4 regions of the Streptomyces sp. NPDC005811 genome follow, and region 1 is predicted to be linked to each of the others. Evidence: riboswitches for the same ligand, from Rfam matches in the RefSeq annotation. Region 1 holds a riboswitch; each other region holds the start of a gene.

Region 1 (5,107 bases):
CTGCCGGCGCAGCACGAGGATGTCGATCTGCTCGCGCCAGTCGGCGGCGCCCGCCGTGTACTCCGTCCCGGTGCGCGTGTAGCCGCGGAACTGCGGCGAGTCGAGGTTCTCGATCTCCAGCCGCTGTTCCTCGGGCAGGGCGGCGGGGACGCCGTGGCCGGTGACCTGGAGGAAGCCCACCTCGTGGGCGGCGGAACGGAGTTCGGCGAGGAAGCCGTCGCGGTCGGTGTCCGGGGCGCGGAGGCGGGAGATGCCGATGACGGGCAGGGTTGTGGGCTGGGCCATGGGGTTCCTTCGCGCGGGACGGACCGGGCGGTCTCCGTGGCCGGATCACAGCACGCCCGCGAACGCCTGCCGGGACGAGCCCGGGCGCGTACACATGACTGCAAAGAAGCTGTCACACCCGGGCCGGAATGCGGGTTCGACCGGTGTCCGTTCTGACTGGCATGACGGTGGGAGTGACGTTCGACGCAACCGACGCGCCCAACCAGGTCGACGCGACCGTGCGACTCGCCCGGGCGGCCGCGGCCGCGGCCGCCGGTCTGCGGTCGGCCTGGTTCGGGCAGGCCTTCGGCGCCGACTCGCCCCTGCTCGCGGCGATCGTGGGCCGCGAGGTGCCCGGACTGCAGGTGGGGACCTCGGCGATCCCCGTCTTCGGCCGGCATCCGCTGCTCGTCTCCAGCCAGGCCCAGACCGCCCAGGCCGCCACGCACGGCCGCTACCACCTCGGTCTGGCGCTGGGCACGAAACTGCTGACGGAGACCGGGTTCGGCCTGCCCTTCGAACGGCCCGTCGCCCGGCTGCGTGAATTCCTCACCGCGCTACGGCAGTTGACCGAGACCGGCACGGCCGACTTCCGAGGTGAACGGGATCCTGCCCCATCTCGCCGGACCGCGGACCACATCGTTCCCGCCCTGACCGCCGCGGCCGAGGCCGCGGGCCACCGAGAACCTCGCCTTCTACGAAGGGATCCCGTCCTACGCGCGGGTCATCGAGCTCTCCGGCGGCCGACGGGCCGCCGACCTGGCCGTGATCGGCGACGAGAGGGCGATCGAGGCCGAGGTGCGGCGCTACCGCGACGCCGGGGCCACCGAGGTCGTGTTCTCGGGCACCGACCTCGCGGGAGATGCGGACCGCCGGCGCACCTGGGAACTCCTGGGCGCACTGGCCGGCTGAGGCTCCCGTCCGGCCGGACGAACCCCTGTACCCACCCCTGCGCGAGGCTGAGCCTCGCCCACCGAAGGAGGACACATGACGACGGAAGCGACCGCGGCGGACCTGCACGCCTTCACCGAGCGCTGGCTGGACTGGTACCGCGCCCAGGAGGCCCGGCTCGCCGACCCGCACGGATTCCTGGCGATCACGGGCCTGCACTGGCTGGACGACCGGCCGCAGCGTTTCCCCGACGCTCCCGGCGCCTGGCACACCGGCCCCGACGGGGTCGTCGTACACCTCGACGAAGGGGAGGAACTGCTGGTCGCCGGGGAGCCCGTGCGCGGCGAACACCGCTTCGGCGTCCTGCCCGAGCGCGGCGGCGTCGACGCGGTCTGGGGAGACGCCGTGATCGAGGTCGCCAAGCGGGGCGGCCACGACATCGTGCGCCCCAGGCACCCGGACGCACCGCTGCGCACGGCCTTCACCGGGACGCCCGCCTACGCGCCCGACCCGCGCTGGGCCGTGCCGGGCCGGTACGTCCCCTTCGACACGCCCCGGCCGACCACCGTGGGCGCCGCGGTCGAGGGACTGGAGCATGTGTACGACGCTCCGGGAAGGGTCGAGTTCGAGCTGGACGGGCACCGGCTGTCCCTGACCGCGTTCCCGGGACGGGGTGCGGGACAGCTGACGGTGCTGTTCACCGACGCGACCTCCGGTGTCACCACGTACGCCGCCAACCGCGTGCTGGCGGTCGAGGCGCCCGCCGCCGACGGCACGGTCGTCCTGGACTTCAATCGCGCGGCGAATCTTCCGTGCGCCTACACGGACCTCGCCACCTGCCCACTGCCGCCGGCCGAGAACCGGCTGCCGGTGGCGATCGAGGCCGGACAGAAACTCCCTCGCGAGCGCGGCGGTGCCTGAGCGGTTCCGCCATTGACGTACGACAAGTCCGCTCCGTACGATCACGAATGGCATCGAGTGTCAGCGTCAAGCCCTGGCTTGCTGACCGGCAACCCTCCCGCGCGGTGGGGTGCTCCAGGTGAAAGCCCGGCGGGATCACCGATGATCCCCGCAAGCGCGTGGCCCCTTCGGCGGGCCGGAGACGGGGAGGACGAGTATGCGGCACAGCGGTGAGCTCGCTGCCTCCTTCGCCGTCGCCACGGTGTTCTCCCGGCTCTCCCGTCGGCGCCACATCGATCTGAAGCGCTCGACCAGCTGCCTCTGTCAGGCCTGACGGGCCTGCCCGCCGCCTGATCGCCTTCCACACTCCCCCTTTTCCCGCTTCCCCCTTTTCTCGTTTTTCTCGCTGACCCCTGTCTGCCCAGCGCTCCCCGGGGGCCGCACGCCCCTGCGCGGGACCGTGCCCGGTACGGCACCCCCATGCCTGGTGACACGAGTAGGAGAACCCTCCGTGAACGCACTTCCCGACGTCAGATCCTCCCGCTGGGCGGCCCTGACCGCCCTGGTGACCAGCGGCGTCCTCCTGACCGCCTGCGGATCGGGCACCGACGGCTCCGGCTCCGGCGACGGCCCGGCGAAGTCCGGCGGCACCCTGACCTTCGCGGTGGGGTCGGACGCCGGCTGCGTGGATCCGCAGCAGGTCGGCAGCAACGACACCATCTACTCGGTACGCCAGCTCGTGGACTCCCTGACGGACCAGGACCCCAAGACCGGCAAGATCGTGCCGTGGCTGGCGAAGAGCTGGGACATCAGCTCCGACACCACCACGTTCACCTTCCATCTGAGGTCGGGCGTCACCTTCAGCGACGGGTCGAAGCTGACCGCGCAGGTCGTCAAGGACAACTTCGACGCCGTACCGAAGCTCGGCGCCCTCGGGACCCTGGCCCAGGGCTATCTGAGCGGTGTCAAGAGCACTGCCGTGGTCGACCCGCTCACCGTCAAGGTGACGTTCGCCCAGCCCAACGCCCAGTTCCTGCAAGCCACTTCCACACATTCGCTGGGCATCGAGTCGTCGGCGAGCGTGCGGAGGACCCCGCAGCAGAAGTGCAGCGACGGCGTGATCGGGTCCGGGCCCTTCGTGCTGAAGCAGTATGTGCAGAACCAGTCGATCACCCTGGCCAGGCGCACCGGGTACGCCTGGGGTTCCTCGCGGTGGAGCAAGAAGGGCGAGGCCTATCTCGACAAGCTGGTGTTCAAGGTCGTTCCGGAGGCGGGCGTACGGGCCGGCAGTCTCCAGTCCGGCCAGGTGGACGCGATCGGCAGCGTCGGCAAGGCCAACGAGGCCGCGCTGAAGGGCGGTCAGGTCACGCTCCAGCGGCGGGCCAACCCCGGTGTGGTGTTCGGTCTCGGGCTGAACAACTCCAAGCCCGCCCTGAAGGACGCGCGGGTGCGCCGGGCGATCCTGCTCGCCGTCGACCGGCAGCAGATCGCCGACACCGTGTTCCCGACCGGCACCCGGGCGGCGACCAGCGTCCTCGCCCACACCACGCCCGACTACACCGACCTCTCCGCCGACCTGCCCCTGGACGCGGCCAAGGCCAAGTCCCTGCTGGACGCGGCCGGTTGGAAGACGGGCAGTGACGGCATCCGCACCAAGGGCGGGAAGAAGCTCAGTCTGACCGTCACCTGGATCCCCAACGCGGCCACCAACCAGCCCGCGTTGGAGCTGATCCAGCAGCAGCTCAAGGCGGTCGGCGTCCAGATCACCCTCAGGCAGCTCCAGATCACCCAGCTCGCGCCGACCCTCCAGTCGGGCGACTACGACGCGTCCTGGGGGAACATCACCCGCGCCGACCCGGACATCCTGCGCAGCAACTTCTCCACGAAGCTCGCCAACTTCTACCGCGTCCCGGCCGGCGCCCTGGACACCGCACTGACCGCGCAGGCGGCCACCGCGGACACCGCCAAGCGTAAGCAACTGGTCGGCGAGGCACAGCAGTTGATCGTGCAGAACGCCTACTACATACCGGTGGTGGAGCTCCAGAGCCAGCTGGGCGTCGCGCAGAAGGTGCACGATCTGGACTTCGACGCCTCCAGCCGGATCCAGCTGCACGACACCTGGATCGGCTAGCCCGTGCGCCGCTATGTGATCAAACGGCTCGCCCAGGCGGCCGGGGTGCTGTGGGCGGCCTACACGGTGTCGTTCCTGGTCCTCGACTATCTGCCGGGCGACCCCGTGACGGCGATGGCCGGTGCCGGAATGGACGCGGGGCAGATCGACCCAAGGCAGATCGCCGCGCTGCGGCACGAGTACGGCTTCGACAAACCGGTGCTCGCGCAGTACGCCGACTACCTCGGCCGGGCGGTGCGCGGGGACTTCGGGGACTCGGTCGCCACCGGCCGGCCGGTCACCTCGACCCTGGCCGACGCGTTGCCGCAGACCCTTCAGCTGACCGGTGCGGCGCTGCTGCTCGCGGTGGTCCTCGGCGGCGGTCTGGCGGTGGCGGCGACCTTCACCTCCCGGCGGTGGCTGCGGCAGTTCCTGCTGTCGCTGCCCCCGCTGGGGGTGTCCGTCCCCACGTTCTGGGTGGGACTGCTGCTCGTCGAGGCGTTCTCCTTCCGGCTGCGCTGGTTCCCGGCGTTCGGCAACGACGGGTTCCAGGGGCTGGTGCTGCCGGCCCTGACCCTGGCGGTGCCGACCGGCGCGCAGATCGCCCAGGTGCTCGCCAAGAGTCTGCTCACCGCGCTGGACCAGGCGTATGTGGAGACCGCGCGGGCCAAGGGCGCCGGCCGGTGGCGGGTCCATCTGCGGCACGCGCTGCGCAACGCGTCCCTGCCGGCGCTGACGGTCGTCGGCCTGCTGGTGGGGCAGCTGATCGCCGGTTCGGTGGTCGTGGAGACGGTGTTCTCCCGGGACGGCCTCGGCCGGGTGACCGCGGCGGCGGTCACCGCGCAGGACATCCCGCTGGTCCAGGGGGTGGTGGTGTTCGGGGCGCTCATCTTCGTGACGACGAACCTGGTCATCGATCTGGTCTATCCGCTGCTGGACCCG
Region 2 (5,107 bases), on a different contig from region 1:
CCGCCGTCCTGCTCCTCGACGAACTCTCCATGGGCCTCGCCCCGCTGGTCGTCGCCGAGCTGTACGAACTCGTCGCCGGGATCGCCCGGCAGGGCGTCGCCGTCCTCGTCGTCGAACAGTTCGCCACCGCCGTACTGAAGATCGCGGACCACGCCGCCGTCCTGGTCCGCGGCCGTGTCCAGTGGCAGGGACACCCGGACAGCTCCCTGCACGCCGAGCTGTCGTCGTACTACCTGGGGAGCGCCACATGAGCCCACTGAGCCGGCTGACCCGGCTGACCCGGTTGAGCCAGTTGAGGAGTGCCAGATGACCACCACCTCCGTGACCTCCGTGACCTCCGTGACCGCCGTGCCGGGGCCGCCCGACGACCGGGCGGAGCGGTTCGTCCGGGAACTCGCCGCCCTGAGGATCCCCGATCCGGCCGCCGCCCGCGCCGCTCTCTGGCTGCGCCTCGGCGGACTGCTGATGTGCGCCGGCCTGGTCCTCGGCGGGCTCGCCTTCCCGCTCGCCCACGCCACCGACTCGGACCTCGGCCAGGGCGACGCCCTCGCCCTCGGCCTCGGCGGCGTCACCGCCGCGGTGGTGGGCGGCGCGCTGTTCCTGCGCTACTCCCTCACCGGCTTCCTGCGCTTCTGGCTGGCCCGTCAGTCCTACGACCTGGACCGGCTGGGAGACCGCCTGACCGGCTCCGCCGTCGCGGCGGAACCCGCGGCCACCCCCGTACCCGCCTCCGCACCCGAAGGAGAACAGAGCCATGGCGACCTCCCCCGCACCGGCCCCGCGCCCCGGTGACCAGCTCGCCGCGGCGACCGGCACCACCCGGGTGATCGTCATCCGGGTCCCCGTGGACACGGCCGGCCCCATCGAGTGCGACGGCACCGCGATGGTCCCGGCCGGGCAGGCGCCGGCCGCCCCGGCCGCCGCGGCGACGCCCGGCACCCTCATCGGCAAGCGGTACGTCGACGCCGACGACACCCTCGAACTCCTCTGCACCGCCTCGGGTGCGGGACCCCTGACCTACGGAGGACAGCCGCTCACCGTCAAGGCGCCCAAGGCACTGCCCGCCTCGGACTGATCCGCCTCGGACCGATCAGCCGCGGACCGATTCGCCTCGGACTGTTCCGTCTCACCCGCCGTACTCACCTGGTGGACGCCCCCTTGACGTCCGCCGGGGGTGGATCGACACTCGATTCGGGAATCCTAGTGAACAGGTAGGGAAACATGGGGCGCCTGCATCCGGCCACCGGCCGCACGAGCCGCACGACCTGGTCGTCGCCCCTGCTCACCTCCCGCCGTCACATCGACCTGCAGCGCGTCTGCAGCGCCATCAGCCACCACGGCTGAGCCGGGCCCCTCCCGCGCCGGACCCAGCGGCGGTGTCCACCGGACACCGCCCCGTCCCGCGTGTGTGGACGAAGGGCCGTCTCCCTTTTCGCCGTCGCATCCGCCGCGCGCACGTCCGCCCGTGCGCCCGCCCCCGGGGAGAAGCATGTCCGTCACACCGCTGGCCGCCCACCCGTCCGCGCGCCCCGCCCCCGCCTTCCGGGGCCGCATCGGCCGGGACGCGCGGAGCGGGCACTACGCCGTGCCGCGCCGCTACCGGCTCCATCTGTCCACCGCCGACCCGGACGGACTGCGCATCGCCGTCACCCACGCGCTCCTCGGCCTCGACCGGGCCTGTCCGGTGACCTTCCTGCCCGCCGTCCCCGACTGTCCCGACGGCGGCCACACGCAACTGCGCCCGCTCTACGACGCCAGCGCCCACCGCTACACCGGCCCGGCCCTCGCGCCGGTGCTCAGCGACGACTGGTCGGGCCGGATCGTCTCCACCCACGGCCCCGACATCGCCCGCGACCTGGCCCGGCGGTTCGCCGGCGGCCGGGCGGTGCTGTACCCGTACGGCTCGGAGTCGGAGATCGAGGCCGTGGAACGGATGTGCGCCCAGGGCATCGAGCGGGCGGCCCAGTGTGCCGGGGAGGCGGGCGCCGACCCGGCCGGGCGGACCGCCGCGCTCGACGCGTTGCTCGCCACGCTCGACGTGCTGGAGCAAGGGCTCGGCGTGCAGCCGTACCTGATCAGCGATCAGATCACTGCGGCGGACGTCGAGTTGTGGGTGGCGCTGGTCCGGCTGGACACCGTGCACCGGCACCACCTCGACGCCGACGCCGTGCGCCGCATCGCCGGACACCCCGCCCTGTGGGCCTACGCCCGCCGGCTGGCCGCCCACCCGGCCTTCGGCGCGCACCTCGACCTGGACGGCATCGCCCGCCGCCACCACGCCCGTTGCCAGGGGCTGGAGGCCGCCGGAGCCGCTGTCCAGATCCTGGACTGGGCAGCCCACGCGGCGGACGGAAACAGCCTTCCTCCGCAGGTCAACCGGCCTTGAGGGAGTCCATCCCTCGGACGGCCGTTGACATTTGATCGGTCGACTGCCTTACTTGCGGGCAGAACGGTCATGAGCGTCAGCGACAAGCCCTGGCTTGCTGACCGGCAACCCTCGCTCCGCGGTGGGGTGCCCCAGGTGACGACCGGACCGGATGACGTTTCGGTAAGCGCGAGGCCCACAGGGCCGGAACAGAGATGGTGACGAGATGTACGCAGCTCCCAGGACGGCCGCACGCCGTCCCCAGGGCTGCGTACAGCCGTACGCGAACCTGTCGAACCTGTTCGCCGCCAACCGCGCCGTCGATCTGCTCCGCGTGAACAGCGCACTGTGTACCGCACCGGGCCGTGCCCGCTGTCGGGGCTGAACCTTCTTCTTCTGGCCCTTCGCCCCGACTCCGCGTTCCTGACGGACACCGCCGCAGCGGTGTGCCGCCCACCGCCCCACCCCGGTCCCCCCGTACGCACCCGTGCGCCGTGCGCTGATCCGCAACGGCTCCTCACGTCTGCGTCGGCCCGGGGTGCCCGACTCCCGCCGGAGCCCACCATGAGTGAACCCCCAGGCGCCGTGACCCTCGCCGAGGCACCCGCCGCCGACACCCCGTCAGAGAAGCTCACCGCACAGCGCGTTCAGCCACTGCGCCGCCCGGGACGCTGGATCGCCACCGCCGTGGTGCTGGTCCTGGTGGCCCAGTTCGCGCACGGCCTGGTGTCCAACCCGTTCTACCAGTGGGACCGCTTCGGCTACTGGTTCCTGCGCCCCGTGATCCTCGACGGACTGCTCATCACCCTCGAAGTCACCGCCTACAGCGCGGTGTTGGGCCTTCTCGGCGGAGTCCTGCTCGCCCTCGCCCGGCTCTCGAAGTCCCCGGTGCTGCGGGCCGTCAGCTGGACCTACGTCTGGGCGCTGCGCTCCATCCCGCTGATCGTCGTCCTGCTGTTCCTGTACAACTTCAGCGCCCTGTACCAGACGCTCAGCGTGGGCGTCCCCTTCGGCCCCGCGTTCTTCACCTTCGACGAGTCCCGGCTCGCCACCGACATGGTGATCGCGGTCGTCGGTCTCAGCCTCAACGAGGCCGCCTACGCCGCCGAAGTGGTCCGCGGCGGCATCCTCTCCGTCGACCAGGGCCAGCACGAGGCGGCCGCCGCCCTCGGTCTGCCCAAGGGCTACCAGTTCCGCAGGATCGTCTTCCCGCAGGCCCTGCGCTCGATCGTGCCGAACTACGTCAACCAGCTCATCGGCCTGGTCAAGGCCACCTCGCTGGTGTTCTACGTGTCGCTGCTCGACCTGTTCGGCACCGCGCAGACCATGGGCGCCACCTACCCCGGCGACATCGTGTCGCTGCTGCTGGTCGTCACCGTCTGGTACCTGATCCTGACCAGCCTCGTCTCCGTCGTCCAGTTCTACGTCGAGCGGTACTACGCCCGGGGTGCCACCCGCTCCCTGCCGCCGACGCCGTTGCAGCAGCTGCGGACCGGTCTCACCGACCTGCGTGCCCGCATCCGCCGGGAGGCCGCCGTATGACCGCCGAGACCACCGCCGCGACCGTCACCACCGAGACCGTCGAGACCACCGCCACCACCGAGACCGTCGAGACCGTCGAGACCGAGCAGGCCGCCACCGCGGTGGTGCCCGCCGCCGTCGAGGTGCACGACGTGCACAAGTGGTACGGCGCGCACCGCGTCCTGGACGGTGTCAGCCTGACCGTCCGGCCCGGCGAGGTCACCGTCATCCTCGGCCCGTCCGGCTCCGGCAAGTCCACCCTGCTTCGGGTCATCAACCATCTGGAGAAGCCGGAGATCGGCCATGTCAGCATCAACGGCGAACCGATCGGCGTCCGCCGGCACGGCGGCCGGCTGCGCGAGGTCAGCGAGCGCGTCATCCTCGCCCAGCGCAGCCGCATCGGCTTCGTCTTCCAGAACTTCAACCTCTTCCCGCACCTGACCGTGCTGGACAACGTCGCCGCCGCCCCCGTGGCGACGGGGCGGCTCGGCAAGCCCGAGGCGCAGGAGCTCGCCCGCGAACTCCTCGGCCGGGTCGGCCTCGCCGACAAGGCCGGCGCCTACCCCCGCCAGCTCTCCGGCGGCCAGCAGCAGCGCGTCGCCATCGCCCGCGCCCTCGCCCTGCGCCCCGGCGTCATCCTCTTCGACGAGCCCACCTCCGCCCTCGACCCCGAACTGGTCGGCGAGGTCCTCGCCGTCATCAAGGACCTGGCGACCAGCGGCACCACCCTCGTCATCGTCACCCACGAGGTCGGCTTCGCCCGCGAGGTCGCCGACAAGGTCGTCTTCATCGACGGCGGCCGGATCGTCGAACAGGGCCCGCCCCACGAGGTCCTCGACAAGCCGCAGCACGAGCGGACCCGGGACTTCCTCAGCAAGGTCCTCTGACCGAGCCCACGACTTCCCCCCACGCACGGCAACACCCCTTTCACCCCCTCTCCCTCTCTCTCATCTCACCCAGTCACAAAGGACGGCCATGGCCACCCACTTCACCCGACGCAGCCTGATTCGCGGCATCACCGCGGCGACCGCGGTCGCCACCCTCGCCACCGGGCTCGCCGCCTGCGGTGGTGAGAGCGACGCCGCCACCACGGCCGGATCCGCCGCCTCCGGCAGCGTGACCATCGGCCGGGTCTCCAACGGCGCCGCCAAGGAGACCACCCTGAAGGTCTCCGAGGTCAAGTCGATCAGCGCCGAACTGCCCGCCGCCGTCAAGAAGAGC
Region 3 (5,107 bases), on a different contig from region 1:
GTCTCCAGGACGTCGTACGGGTTCACCACGAGCGCGTCCTCGCCCAGCTCCCAGTACGCCCCCGCCTCCCGCGACAGCACCAGCACGCACCCCTCGTCGGAGACCACCGGGACCTCCTTGGCGACCAGGTTCATCCCGTCCCGGATCGGGTTGACCAGGGCCACGTCCGCGAGGCGGTAGGCGGCGAGGGAGCGGGCGAAGTCGTCCTCCAGGTTCAGCAGCACCGGGGTCCAGCCCGGTGTGCCGTACCGCTCGTTGATCTCCGCCGACAGCCGCGCCACCTCAGCCGTGTAGTCGCGGTAGACGGCGAGATCCTGCCGGGAGGGATAGGCGAAGGCGAGGTGGACGACCCGCTCCCGCCACTCGGGGTGGTCGTCGAGCAGCTGCCGGTACGCCAGCAGACCGCGCACGATGTTCTTCGACAGCTCGGTGCGGTCGACCCGGACGATCGTCCGGCGCCGCCCGGCCCCCGACTCCGCGCCGCCGATCTCCGCGCGCAGGGCGGCGATCCGCTCCGCCACGTCCGGCCGGTGCGCGCGCTCGCGCAGGAAGTCGGCGTCGGCGCCCAGCCCGTGCACCCCGATCCGGGTGCCGCCCGTGCCGCCCGCGTACTCCGCGCAGCACGCGGTGAACGCGTCCGCCCAGCGTCGGGTGAGGAAACCCAGCCGGTCCGCGCCGAGCATGCCCCGCAGCAGCTGCTCGCGGATGTCCGACGGCAGCAGCCCGAAGTAGTCCACCGGCGCCCACGGCGTGTGCGAGAAGTGCCCGATCCGCAGGTCGGGGCGGAGCGCGCGGAGCATCCCGGGGACCAGACAGAGGTGGTAGTCCTGCACGAGGACCGCCGCGCCCGGCCCCGCCTCCTGCGCGAGCGCCTCCGCGAAGGCGCGGTTGTACGTCTCGTACGACGCCCACTGGCGCCGGAACTCCGAGTCGAAGGCCGGTTCCAGCGGGGTCTGGTACAGCAGGTGGTGGATGAACCAGAGCACCGAGTTCGCGATGCCGTTGTAGGCGTCCGCGTGCACGTCGGCGGGAACGGGCAGCATCCGCACGCCCTCCTCGCCGACCCCGCGCCGGACCGCCTCCCGGTCGCCGTCGGACAGCGCCGAGCACACCCACAGGGCGCCCGCCTCGGGGCCGATCGCCGACAGACCGGAGACCAGCCCGCCGCCCCCGCGTTTCGAGTGCAGCGAGCCGTCCTCGCCCACCGTGTAGGAGACCGGGCCGCGGTTGGACGCGACCAGCACCTGAGCACCCCGAGCAGCAGTGTCGTGCGTGGAAGCCATACGCCTCAACCTAGCCCGGTCGGGAAACGCTCAAACGTACGGTGGCGCTGCGTGGACGGGTCATATCCGGCCGTATACGACCCGTCCCCCGTACGGCGGAATCGGCTAGGCGACCTTGCGGGACTGGTACTCCGCGATCTCCGCCATCGGCGGCCGCTCCTCCGTGTCCACCGAGTACGTACGCGGCTCGAACCCGTCGGCGCCGCGCTCGAACTGGGTCAGGGCGGGGCGGACGAGATGGCCGCGGGCCAGCCGCAGCTGGGCGGTCCGGTAGATCGCCGCCGCCATCCGGCCGAGGGCCTGCCCGTCCTGGTGGCGGTGCCTGCGCACCCCGACGTCGACCTGCGCGAGCGCGTCGAGGCCCACCAGGTGCAGCGCGTCGATCAGCATCCCCAGCTCGACGCCGTACCCCACCGGGAACGGCAGCTGTTCGAGCAGTGAGCGACGGGCCGCGTACTCGCCGCCGAGCGGCTGCACGAAACCGGCCAGCTGCGGCCAGTGCATGTTCAGCAGCGGGCGCGCCATCAGCTCGGTGACCCGGCCGCCCTGCCCGGCGGCGCCGCCCAGGGGACGGTCGTACATCCCCTTGACGAGGTCCACCGCGGGGTCGGTGAGCAGCGGGCCGACGATGCCGGAGACGAAGTCCGAGGAGAACTCCCGGAGGTCGGCGTCGATGAAGCAGACGATGTCCCCGCCGGTGACCAGCAGGGAGCGCCACAGGACCTCGCCCTTGCCGGGCACGGCCGGGATGCGGGGCAGGATCGTGTCGCGGTGGACGACCCGCGCCCCCGCCGCCGCCGCGACCGCCGCCGTGCGGTCGGTCGACCCCGAGTCGACGACCACGAGCTCGTCGACCAGCGGGACCTGCTGCATGAGGTCGTGCCGGATGACCGCGACGATGTCACCGACGGTCTCCTCCTCGTTGAGTGCGGGCAGCACGACACTGACCCGCTGCCCCGAGGACCGCTTGGCGGCCATGATCCGGTGCAGTGGCCGATCGGTCATGGTCCAGGAGCGGGTGGTCAGCCAGCGCTCGACTTCTTCCAGCACGTAGGCGGCTCCTTCACCTGTGATCCATCTCGCGGTTCGGACGACTATCTCAACTGTCCAGGTTGTCGGTTACAGTCTTGGACAACGCGGGTGACCATCGCATGTCCTCGGTGGCCCGGCGTCCACAACTTCATACCGCTCATCCAGAGGGGCAGAGGGATACGGCCCGATGAAGCCCCGGCAACCCTCCAGCCGGTCTCGTTCACGCGAGGCTCCCGGCTTGGGAAGGTGCCAAATCCGTCTCACGGCGAGATGCGTCGTGAGGAAGATGAGGAGAAAGGGCCTCGCCTCACATGGCTGCGCAGACTGTTGAAACCGGATCCACCGATTCCGTCGCCTCCACCGTAGACCTCGGCCCCGCCGCCGCGTTGAGCTGCCGGGAATGCGGTCACCAGGTCCCGCTCGGCCCGGTCTTCGCCTGCGAGGAGTGTTTCGGCCCGCTCGAGATCGCGTACGACTTCTCCTCCTACGACCCGGAGGAGCTCAGGAAGCGCATCGAGGCGGGACCCGCGAACATCTGGCGCTACGCGCCGCTGCTGCCCGTCCCGGCGGACGTGGCCGACAAGCCCAACATCAACCCCGGCTGGACCAAGCTCGTCAAGGCCGACAACCTGGCGCGCGAGCTGGGCGTCGAGGCCGGCAAGCTGTTCGTCAAGGATGACTCCGGCAACCCGACCCACTCCTTCAAGGACCGGGTCGTCGCCCAGGCCGTCGAGGCGGCGCGGGCCTTCGGGTACACCACCCTGAGCTGCTCCTCCACCGGCAACCTCGCCGGTGCCGTCGGCGCCGCCGCCGCCCGGGCCGGCTTCCGCTCCTGCGTGTTCATCCCGCACGACCTGGAGCAGGGCAAGGTCGTCATGGCCGCGATCTACGGCGGCGAGCTCGTCGGCATCGAGGGCAACTACGACGACGTCAACCGCTTCTGCTCCGAACTCATCGGCGACCCGGCGGGCGAGGGCTGGGGCTTCGTCAACGTCAACCTGCGGCCGTACTACGCCGAGGGCTCCAAGACACTGGCGTACGAGATCGCCGAGCAGCTCGGCTGGCAGCTCCCGGACCAGCTGGTCGTGCCGATCGCCTCCGGCTCCCAGCTCACGAAGATCGACAAGGGTCTCCAGGAGCTGATCAAGCTGGGGCTCGTCGAGGACAAGCCGTACAAGATCTTCGGTGCGCAGGCCGAGGGGTGCTCGCCGGTGTCGGTGGCCTTCAAGGCCGGGCACGACGTGGTCCGCCCGCAGAAGCCGAACACCATCGCCAAGTCGCTGGCGATCGGCAACCCGGCGGACGGGCCGTACGTCCTCGACATCGCGCGTCGCACCGGCGGCGCGGTGGAGGACGTGACCGACGAGCAGGTCGTCGAGGCGATCGGGATCCTCGCCCGGACCGAGGGCATCTTCGCGGAGACCGCCGGCGGTGTGACGGTCGGCGTCACGAAGAAGCTGATCGAGAACGGGCTGCTGGACCCGGCGAAGACGACCGTCGTGCTGAACACCGGTGACGGTCTGAAGACGCTGGACGCGGTGGCCGGGACCGGACTCACCGCGACGATCCGCCCGTCGCTGGAGTCCTTCCACGAGGCCGGGCTCGCGTAATCCCTACTGGAGGTCATCGGCAATGAGCGTCACCGTCCGCATCCCCACCATCCTGCGCACCTACACCGGTGGTGCCGCCGAGGTCTCCGCCGAAGGGGCCAACCTCGGCGAGGTCATCTCGGACCTGGAGAAGAACCACACCGGGATCGCCGCCCGGGTCCTGGACGACCAGGGCAAGCTGCGGCGGTTCGTGAACGTGTACGTGAACGACGACGACGTCCGCTTCGAGCAGGGCCTGGAGACGGCGACCCCGGACGGGGCGGGCGTGTCGATCATCCCGGCCGTCGCCGGCGGCTGAGCCGGGTCCGACCGGTGGTTGACCCTCGGTCAGTACCCACCAGTAGTAACCGTCGGTAACAGTGATTACCGAGTGTTCATCGAATTGCCCCCTCCGTGAGAGAAGCGGAGGGGGCAATTCAGTGGGGTTGAGCGCGGTACAGTTGGGGAACCGGGTCGCGGAACCTGATCCGGAATCTTTGATTTCTGCCTTGAGTCCGACAAGAAGTAGCCAAAGTGCGTGCCTCTTGCGCGGCATTTGTGGCTTTTGCGGGGCCCGACTTGCCCTGAATTCAGGCGAATTCTCGCCATATTCCGGATCGCGTGCGTCCAGAATTCTCGTCCAAGTGACCTGTTGCAGAGGGCAGTTGGACAGATACATTCGGCCGCGGTCGACGCGTTCCGGCGCACGCCCCCAACCAACTGGGGGGTGAGGTCTGACCCGGATCCGCGAAGTGTGGATCTGTGCAAGGGCCAGTAATAGGGGAGTTAGGCATGGCTCAGGGCACCGTCAAATGGTTCAACGCGGAGAAGGGGTACGGCTTCATCGCGGTCGACGGTGGTGCGGATGTTTTCGTCCACTACAGCGCGATCCAGATGGACGGGTACCGCACCCTGGAAGAGGGTCAGCGGGTCGATTTCGAGATCTCGCAGGGTCAGAAGGGGCCGCAGGCGGACATGGTCCGGCTGGCGACCGGCTGAAGCACGCGCCGACTGAAGCGTCGTTCTTCTGTTTCATCTTCGAAGGGCTCGTACCTCCTGGGGTACGGGCCCTTCGGCATGCCCGGCGGACGGCCCGGCGGACCCCTCCATGGACCCCTCGATGGACGCCTCGATGGACCCCAGTCCTCGGGAGGCGCTTGCACTCGACCATGCCGAGTGCTAATCATTGGCGTTAGCACTCTG
Region 4 (5,107 bases), on a different contig from region 1:
CCGGTGTCCGCTTCACCCAGGGCGCCATCCTGGCGACCCCGATCGTCGGCACGTACATCTCGATGTTCCTCTTCGGCGGCGAGTTCCCGGGCCACGACTTCGTGGCGCGGTTCTACTCGATCCACATCCTGCTGCTGCCGGGCATCATGCTCGGCCTGGTGGTGGGCCACCTGATCCTGGTCTTCTACCACAAGCACACGCAGTTCGCGGGCCCCGGCAAGAGCAACAAGAACGTCGTCGGCATGCCCCTGCTGCCCGTGTACATGGCGAAGGCGGGCGGGTTCTTCTTCCTGGTCTTCGGCACGATCGCGGCCATCGCGGCGCTCGCCCAGATCAACCCGGTGTGGGTCTTCGGCCCCTACCGTCCGGACCAGGTGTCCACCGGCGCCCAGCCCGACTGGTACATGGGCTTCGCCGAGGGTCTGATCCGCTTCATGCCGGGCTGGGAGGTCAACATCTGGGGCCACACGCTGGTCCTGGGCGTCTTCATCCCGCTGACGCTGTTCGGTGTCGTCCTCGTGGCGATGGCGGTGTACCCGTTCATCGAGTCGTGGATCACCGGCGACAAGCGCGAGCACCACATCCTGGACCGTCCGCGCAACGCCCCCACGCGCACCGCGCTGGGCGTCGCCTGGGTCACGATGTACATGATCACGCTGGTCGGCGGTGGCAACGACCTGTGGGCCACCCACTTCCACCTGTCGATCAACTCGATCACCTGGTTCGTCCGGATCTTCTTCTTCGTCGGACCGGTCATCGCGTACCTCCTCACCAAGCGCATCTGCCTCGGCCTCCAGCGCCGGGACCGGGACAAGGTGCTGCACGGTCGCGAGACCGGCACCATCAAGCGCCTGCCGCACGGTGAGTTCATCGAGGTCCACGAGCCGCTCAGCCAGGAGCAGCTCCACACCATCACGGCGCACGAGCAGTACCAGCCGGCCGCGGTCGGCCCGGCGGTCGACGAGAACGGTGTCGAGCGCAAGATCAAGCGGTCCGAGAAGCTGCGCGCCAAGATCAGCGGCGCGTACTTCGGCGAGGACCAGCAGATCCCGAAGCCGACCGTCGAGGAGTACAAGGAGATCACGAGCGGCCACGGCCACCACTGATCGTCCGGCGTCGCCACGCCGTGATCGAAGGGCCCCGTCCGGTGTTCGGACGGGGCCCTTCGCCGTGTCCTGAGCTGGATAAGGTGGCTCCACGTGGTTCTACGACACCCAGGAGCGGCTATGAGCGCTGTGACCCCCGCTGGAGGCGACACCGCGGCGGGCCGTTCCTGGCCCGACGTGCTGAACGCCCTGCTGTACGGCCGTGACCAGAGCGCCGACGCCACCGCGTGGGCGATGGACCGGATCATGCGCGGGGAGGCGACGGACGCGCAGATCGCCGGGTTCGTGGTGGCGCTGCGGGCCAAGGGCGAGACCGTCGAGGAGATCAACGGGCTCGTGCGGACGATGTACGCGCACGCCAACACGATCGAGGTGCCGGGCCGGACCGTCGACATCGTCGGGACGGGCGGCGACGGCGCCAAGACCGTCAACATCTCCACCATGTCGGCGATCGTCGTGGCCGGCAGCGGCGCCACCGTCGTCAAGCACGGCAACCGGGCCGCGTCCTCCGCCTCCGGTGCCTCGGACGTGCTGGAGAAGCTGGGCGTCAATCTGGAGCTGACCCCGGCGCGGGTGGCCGAGGTGGCCCGGGAGGCCGGGATCACCTTCTGCTTCGCGGTCAAGTTCCATCCGGCGCTGCGTCACGCGGGCGCCGCGCGCGGCCAGTTGGGCATCCGCACGGTCTTCAACATCCTCGGCCCGCTGACCAATCCGGCCCGGGTGCGGGCCCAGGCGGTCGGGGTCGCGGACCCGCGCATGGCGCCGGTCGTCGCGGGCGTCTTCGCCGAGCGCGGCCACTCCTCCCTGGTGTTCCGGGGCGACGACGGCCTCGACGAGCTGACCACCACGGCCACCTCCCGGGTGTGGGTGGTGCGCGAGGGCAAGGTCACCGAGGAGGTCTTCGACCCGCGGGACGTCGGCATCGAGCTGGTCCCGGTGGAGGCCCTGCGGGGCGGCGACCCGTCGTACAACGCGGAGGTCGCCCGCCGCCTGCTGGACGGCGAGCAGGGCCCCGTGCGGGACGCCGTGCTGCTGAACTCGGCGGCCGCCCTGGTCGCCCTGGAGCCGGGCACGGGCACCCTGGCGGAGCAGATCCGGGCCGGCATGGACCGCGCGGCCGAGTCCATCGACTCGGGCGCCGCCAAGCAGGCCCTGGACCGCTGGGTCGCGGCGACCAACTCCTGACGACGGCGAAGGAGCGCGGTCCCGTCATTCGGACACGGGTTGCGGGACCGCGATCACTTCCCGTACGTTCCTGTACAGGTCATGAGTGACAGTCATGAGGCCCCGGCCGACTGTCCGGCAACCCTCCGTCCGTGGCGGGGTGCCCCGGGTGAAGACCAGGCCGTGGGCAGCGAGGTCCACGGCAAGCGCGGACCCCTCGCGAAACACCAGGGGTCCTGGTCGTCGAGGGAGCCTTCTGTGAGCAAGCGAATGCGATAGGGCGCCGAGCCCCGCCTCCGCACACCCCTTTTCACTTTTCTCCGTGCTCGAGCCGTACCCGCTCGCACGGTGATTCCGCTTGCCCTTCACAGGAGTTCGCCATGTCTGTCTCCAGCGCTGCCACCACCCGCCCCGTTTGCGACCTTTCGGCGGAGCTGCCCGTTCTGGGCCGCGATGTCACCGTCCCGCTCGTCACCGGCGGCGAGGTCACCTACGCGGCGCTCGACTACGCCGCCAGCGCCCCCGCCCTCCAGCGCGTCTGGGACGACGTGGCGGCCTACGCCCCGTACTACGGCAGCGTCCACCGCGGCGCCGGCTACCTCTCCCAGCTCTCCACGGACCTGTTCGAGAACGCCCGCCGCACGGTCACCGCGTTCCTGGACTGCCGCGAGGACGACCAGCTCGTCTTCACCCGCTCCACCACCGACTCCCTGAACCTGCTGGCCGCCGCGCTCCCGGCCGGCTGCCAGGTCTTCGTCTTCGAGACCGAGCACCACGCGAGCCTGCTGCCCTGGAAGGACGCCCGGGTCACCTACCTGGACGCCCCGCGCACCCCGCGGCAGGCCGTCGAGACCCTGGAGCGCGCCCTCGCCGACCGCGACCCCCACGGTCCGGCCCTGGTCTGTGTCACCGGCGCGTCCAACGTCACCGGCGAGCTGTGGCCCGTACGGGAGCTCGCGGCGGCCGCGCACGCGCACGGCGCCCGGATCGTCCTGGACGCGGCGCAGCTGGCCCCGCACCACCCCGTGTCGGTCCGTGACCTGGACGTCGACTGGGTCGCCTTCTCCGGCCACAAGCTGTACGCCCCCTTCGGCTCCGGCGTTCTCGCCGGACGCGCCGACTGGCTCCGGGCCGCCGACCCCTACCTCGCGGGCGGCGGCGCCAGCCGCAAGGTCACCCGGCGCGAGGACGGGGGAGTGGACGTGGAATGGCACGAGACGGCCGCCCGCCACGAGGCCGGCTCCCCGAACGTCATCGGCGCCTACTCCATCGCCTCGGCCTGTAAGGCCCTCACGGAGGCCGGCTTCGACAACCTCGTCGCCCGTGAGCAGCACCTGATCGGCCGGGTCCGCGCGGGCCTCGCCGAGGTTCCGCAGGTCAGGATCCTGTCCCTGTTCGGCGACGACGCCCCGCGGGTCGGTGTGATCTCCTTCGTCGTCGAGGGCTGGAACAGCTCCCACTTCGCCGCGGCCCTCTCCGCCGAGTACGGCATCGGCGTCCGCGACGGCCTCTTCTGCGCCCACCCCCTGGTCCGCACCCTGCTGGGCAGCGACCCCCAGACCCAGGGCGAGTGCGGTGCCCCCGAGGCGGCCCCGGGCGAGAAGTCCCTGAACGCCATCCGGGTGAGCTTCGGCGCGGGGACCCCGGACGAGCACGTGGACCGTTTCGTGACGGCGGTCCGCGAGCTGGTGACCGAGGGCCCGCAGTGGACGTACCGCACGGAGGACGGCCGCTGCGTCCCGGCGGTGTGAGGCGCCGTCGCGCCGGAGGCGGGGTTCAGCCGGTCAGGAGTCCAGGCCGATCGCGAACGCCGCCTCCAGGTCGTGCTGGGAGTACGTACGGAACGCCACGTGCGTGTCCGTGGCCTCGACGCCGGGGATCTTGCTGATGCTGCCCGGGATGACCTCCGCGAGGTCCTCGTGCTGCTGCACCCGGACCATGGCGATCAGGTCGTACGTCCCGGTCACGGAGAACACCTCGCTCACGGAGTCCAGCGCCGCGATCCGCTCGGCGATCTCGGGGATCCGGTCCACGCTGGTCTTGATGAGGACGATCGCGGTGATCACGGCTGGTTCTCTCCCTCGGGGGCCGGAGCTGGGGCGGGCCTCACTCTAGTCGTACGGCCGAAACGCGCCCACGCGTAGCCGAACCCCAGGCCGAAGCCCACCAGGTGCGCCAGATAGGCCACCCCGGGCCCCTGGGCCGCCCGTCCCACCGCGATCCACTGGAGCGCCGCCCAGAACGGCAGCACCACCCACGCCGGGAACCGCAGCGGCAGGAAGAACAGGAACGGCAGCAGGCTGGTCACCCGGGCCCGCGGGAACAGGTACAGGAACGCGCCGAGGACCGCCGAGATCGCCCCGGAGGCCCCCACCAGCGACTGCGGCGACCCGGAGTGCGCGGCCGCGTACCCGAGCAGGGCGAGGTAGCCGCAGCACACGTAGAAGAAGGTGAACTCGACGCGGCCCATCCGTTCCTCGGTCATCGCCCCGAAGACGTAGAGGAAGAGCATGTTGCCCAGCAGGTGCACCCAGCTGCCGTGGACGAAGAGGGCCGTGGCGGGGGTCAGGACGGCGCGCGCGGAGCCCGTGAAGAGTTCCACCGGGACCACGCCCCAGCGGCGGAAATAGGCCCGCTGGGCGGCCATCAGCCCGTCCCCGGTGCCGTACGCCGGATCGAGCCCCGAGGCCGGGCCGATCACGAAGACCAGACAGCACACGGCGATCAGCCCGTACGTCACCGGCGCCGAGGGGCCGCGCAGAGCCTTGCGGACGGTCCCGCTCCAGTTGCCGATCATGACCACAGAGCATGACGCACCCCGGCAGATCGGTCGATAT

What was found. Region 1 has a riboswitch for S-adenosylmethionine ahead of ABZ490_RS42055 (putative leader peptide). Riboswitches for the same ligand answer to the same signal wherever they lie in the genome.
Region 2: linked by a shared signal. The riboswitch ahead of ABZ490_RS04895 (amino acid ABC transporter permease) and the one ahead of ABZ490_RS42055 (putative leader peptide) in region 1 are both predicted to bind S-adenosylmethionine.
Region 3: linked by a shared signal. The riboswitch ahead of thrC (threonine synthase) and the one ahead of ABZ490_RS42055 (putative leader peptide) in region 1 are both predicted to bind S-adenosylmethionine.
Region 4: linked by a shared signal. The riboswitch ahead of ABZ490_RS37135 (aminotransferase class V-fold PLP-dependent enzyme) and the one ahead of ABZ490_RS42055 (putative leader peptide) in region 1 are both predicted to bind S-adenosylmethionine.

Annotation. Positions count from the first base shown of each region.
Region 1 is NZ_JBEXXK010000058.1:14,213-19,319, forward strand. It holds partial or broken gene ABZ490_RS42040 (2-oxoglutarate and iron-dependent oxygenase domain-containing protein) at 70-285, opposite strand; partial or broken gene ABZ490_RS42045 (LLM class flavin-dependent oxidoreductase) at 447-1,176, shown strand; gene ABZ490_RS42050 (DUF1684 domain-containing protein) at 1,252-2,076, shown strand; SAM riboswitch class IV at 2,126-2,239, shown strand; gene ABZ490_RS42055 (putative leader peptide) at 2,273-2,389, shown strand; gene ABZ490_RS42060 (ABC transporter substrate-binding protein) at 2,567-4,186, shown strand; gene ABZ490_RS42065 (ABC transporter permease) at 4,190-5,107, shown strand, end outside.
Region 2 is NZ_JBEXXK010000003.1:254,812-259,918, forward strand. It holds gene ABZ490_RS04870 (ABC transporter ATP-binding protein) at 1-251, shown strand, start outside; gene ABZ490_RS04875 (hypothetical protein) at 307-792, shown strand; gene ABZ490_RS04880 (hypothetical protein) at 755-1,075, shown strand; gene ABZ490_RS04885 (putative leader peptide) at 1,222-1,344, shown strand; gene ABZ490_RS04890 (glutathione S-transferase C-terminal domain-containing protein) at 1,490-2,386, shown strand; SAM riboswitch class IV at 2,452-2,561, shown strand; gene ABZ490_RS04895 (amino acid ABC transporter permease) at 2,930-3,907, shown strand; gene ABZ490_RS04900 (amino acid ABC transporter ATP-binding protein) at 4,009-4,773, shown strand; gene ABZ490_RS04905 (ABC transporter substrate-binding protein) at 4,862-5,107, shown strand, end outside.
Region 3 is NZ_JBEXXK010000005.1:72,346-77,452, forward strand. It holds gene ABZ490_RS06915 (trehalose-6-phosphate synthase) at 1-1,283, opposite strand, end outside; gene ABZ490_RS06920 (glucosyl-3-phosphoglycerate synthase) at 1,389-2,333, opposite strand; SAM riboswitch class I at 2,470-2,608, shown strand; gene thrC (threonine synthase) at 2,627-3,925, shown strand; gene ABZ490_RS06930 (MoaD/ThiS family protein) at 3,948-4,223, shown strand; gene ABZ490_RS06935 (cold-shock protein) at 4,697-4,903, shown strand.
Region 4 is NZ_JBEXXK010000045.1:25,885-30,991, reverse strand. It holds gene ABZ490_RS37145 (cytochrome bc complex cytochrome b subunit) at 1-1,106, shown strand, start outside; gene trpD (anthranilate phosphoribosyltransferase) at 1,227-2,291, shown strand; SAM riboswitch class IV at 2,369-2,485, shown strand; gene ABZ490_RS37135 (aminotransferase class V-fold PLP-dependent enzyme) at 2,651-4,021, shown strand; gene ABZ490_RS37130 (Lrp/AsnC ligand binding domain-containing protein) at 4,055-4,336, opposite strand; gene ABZ490_RS37125 (rhomboid family intramembrane serine protease) at 4,333-5,067, opposite strand.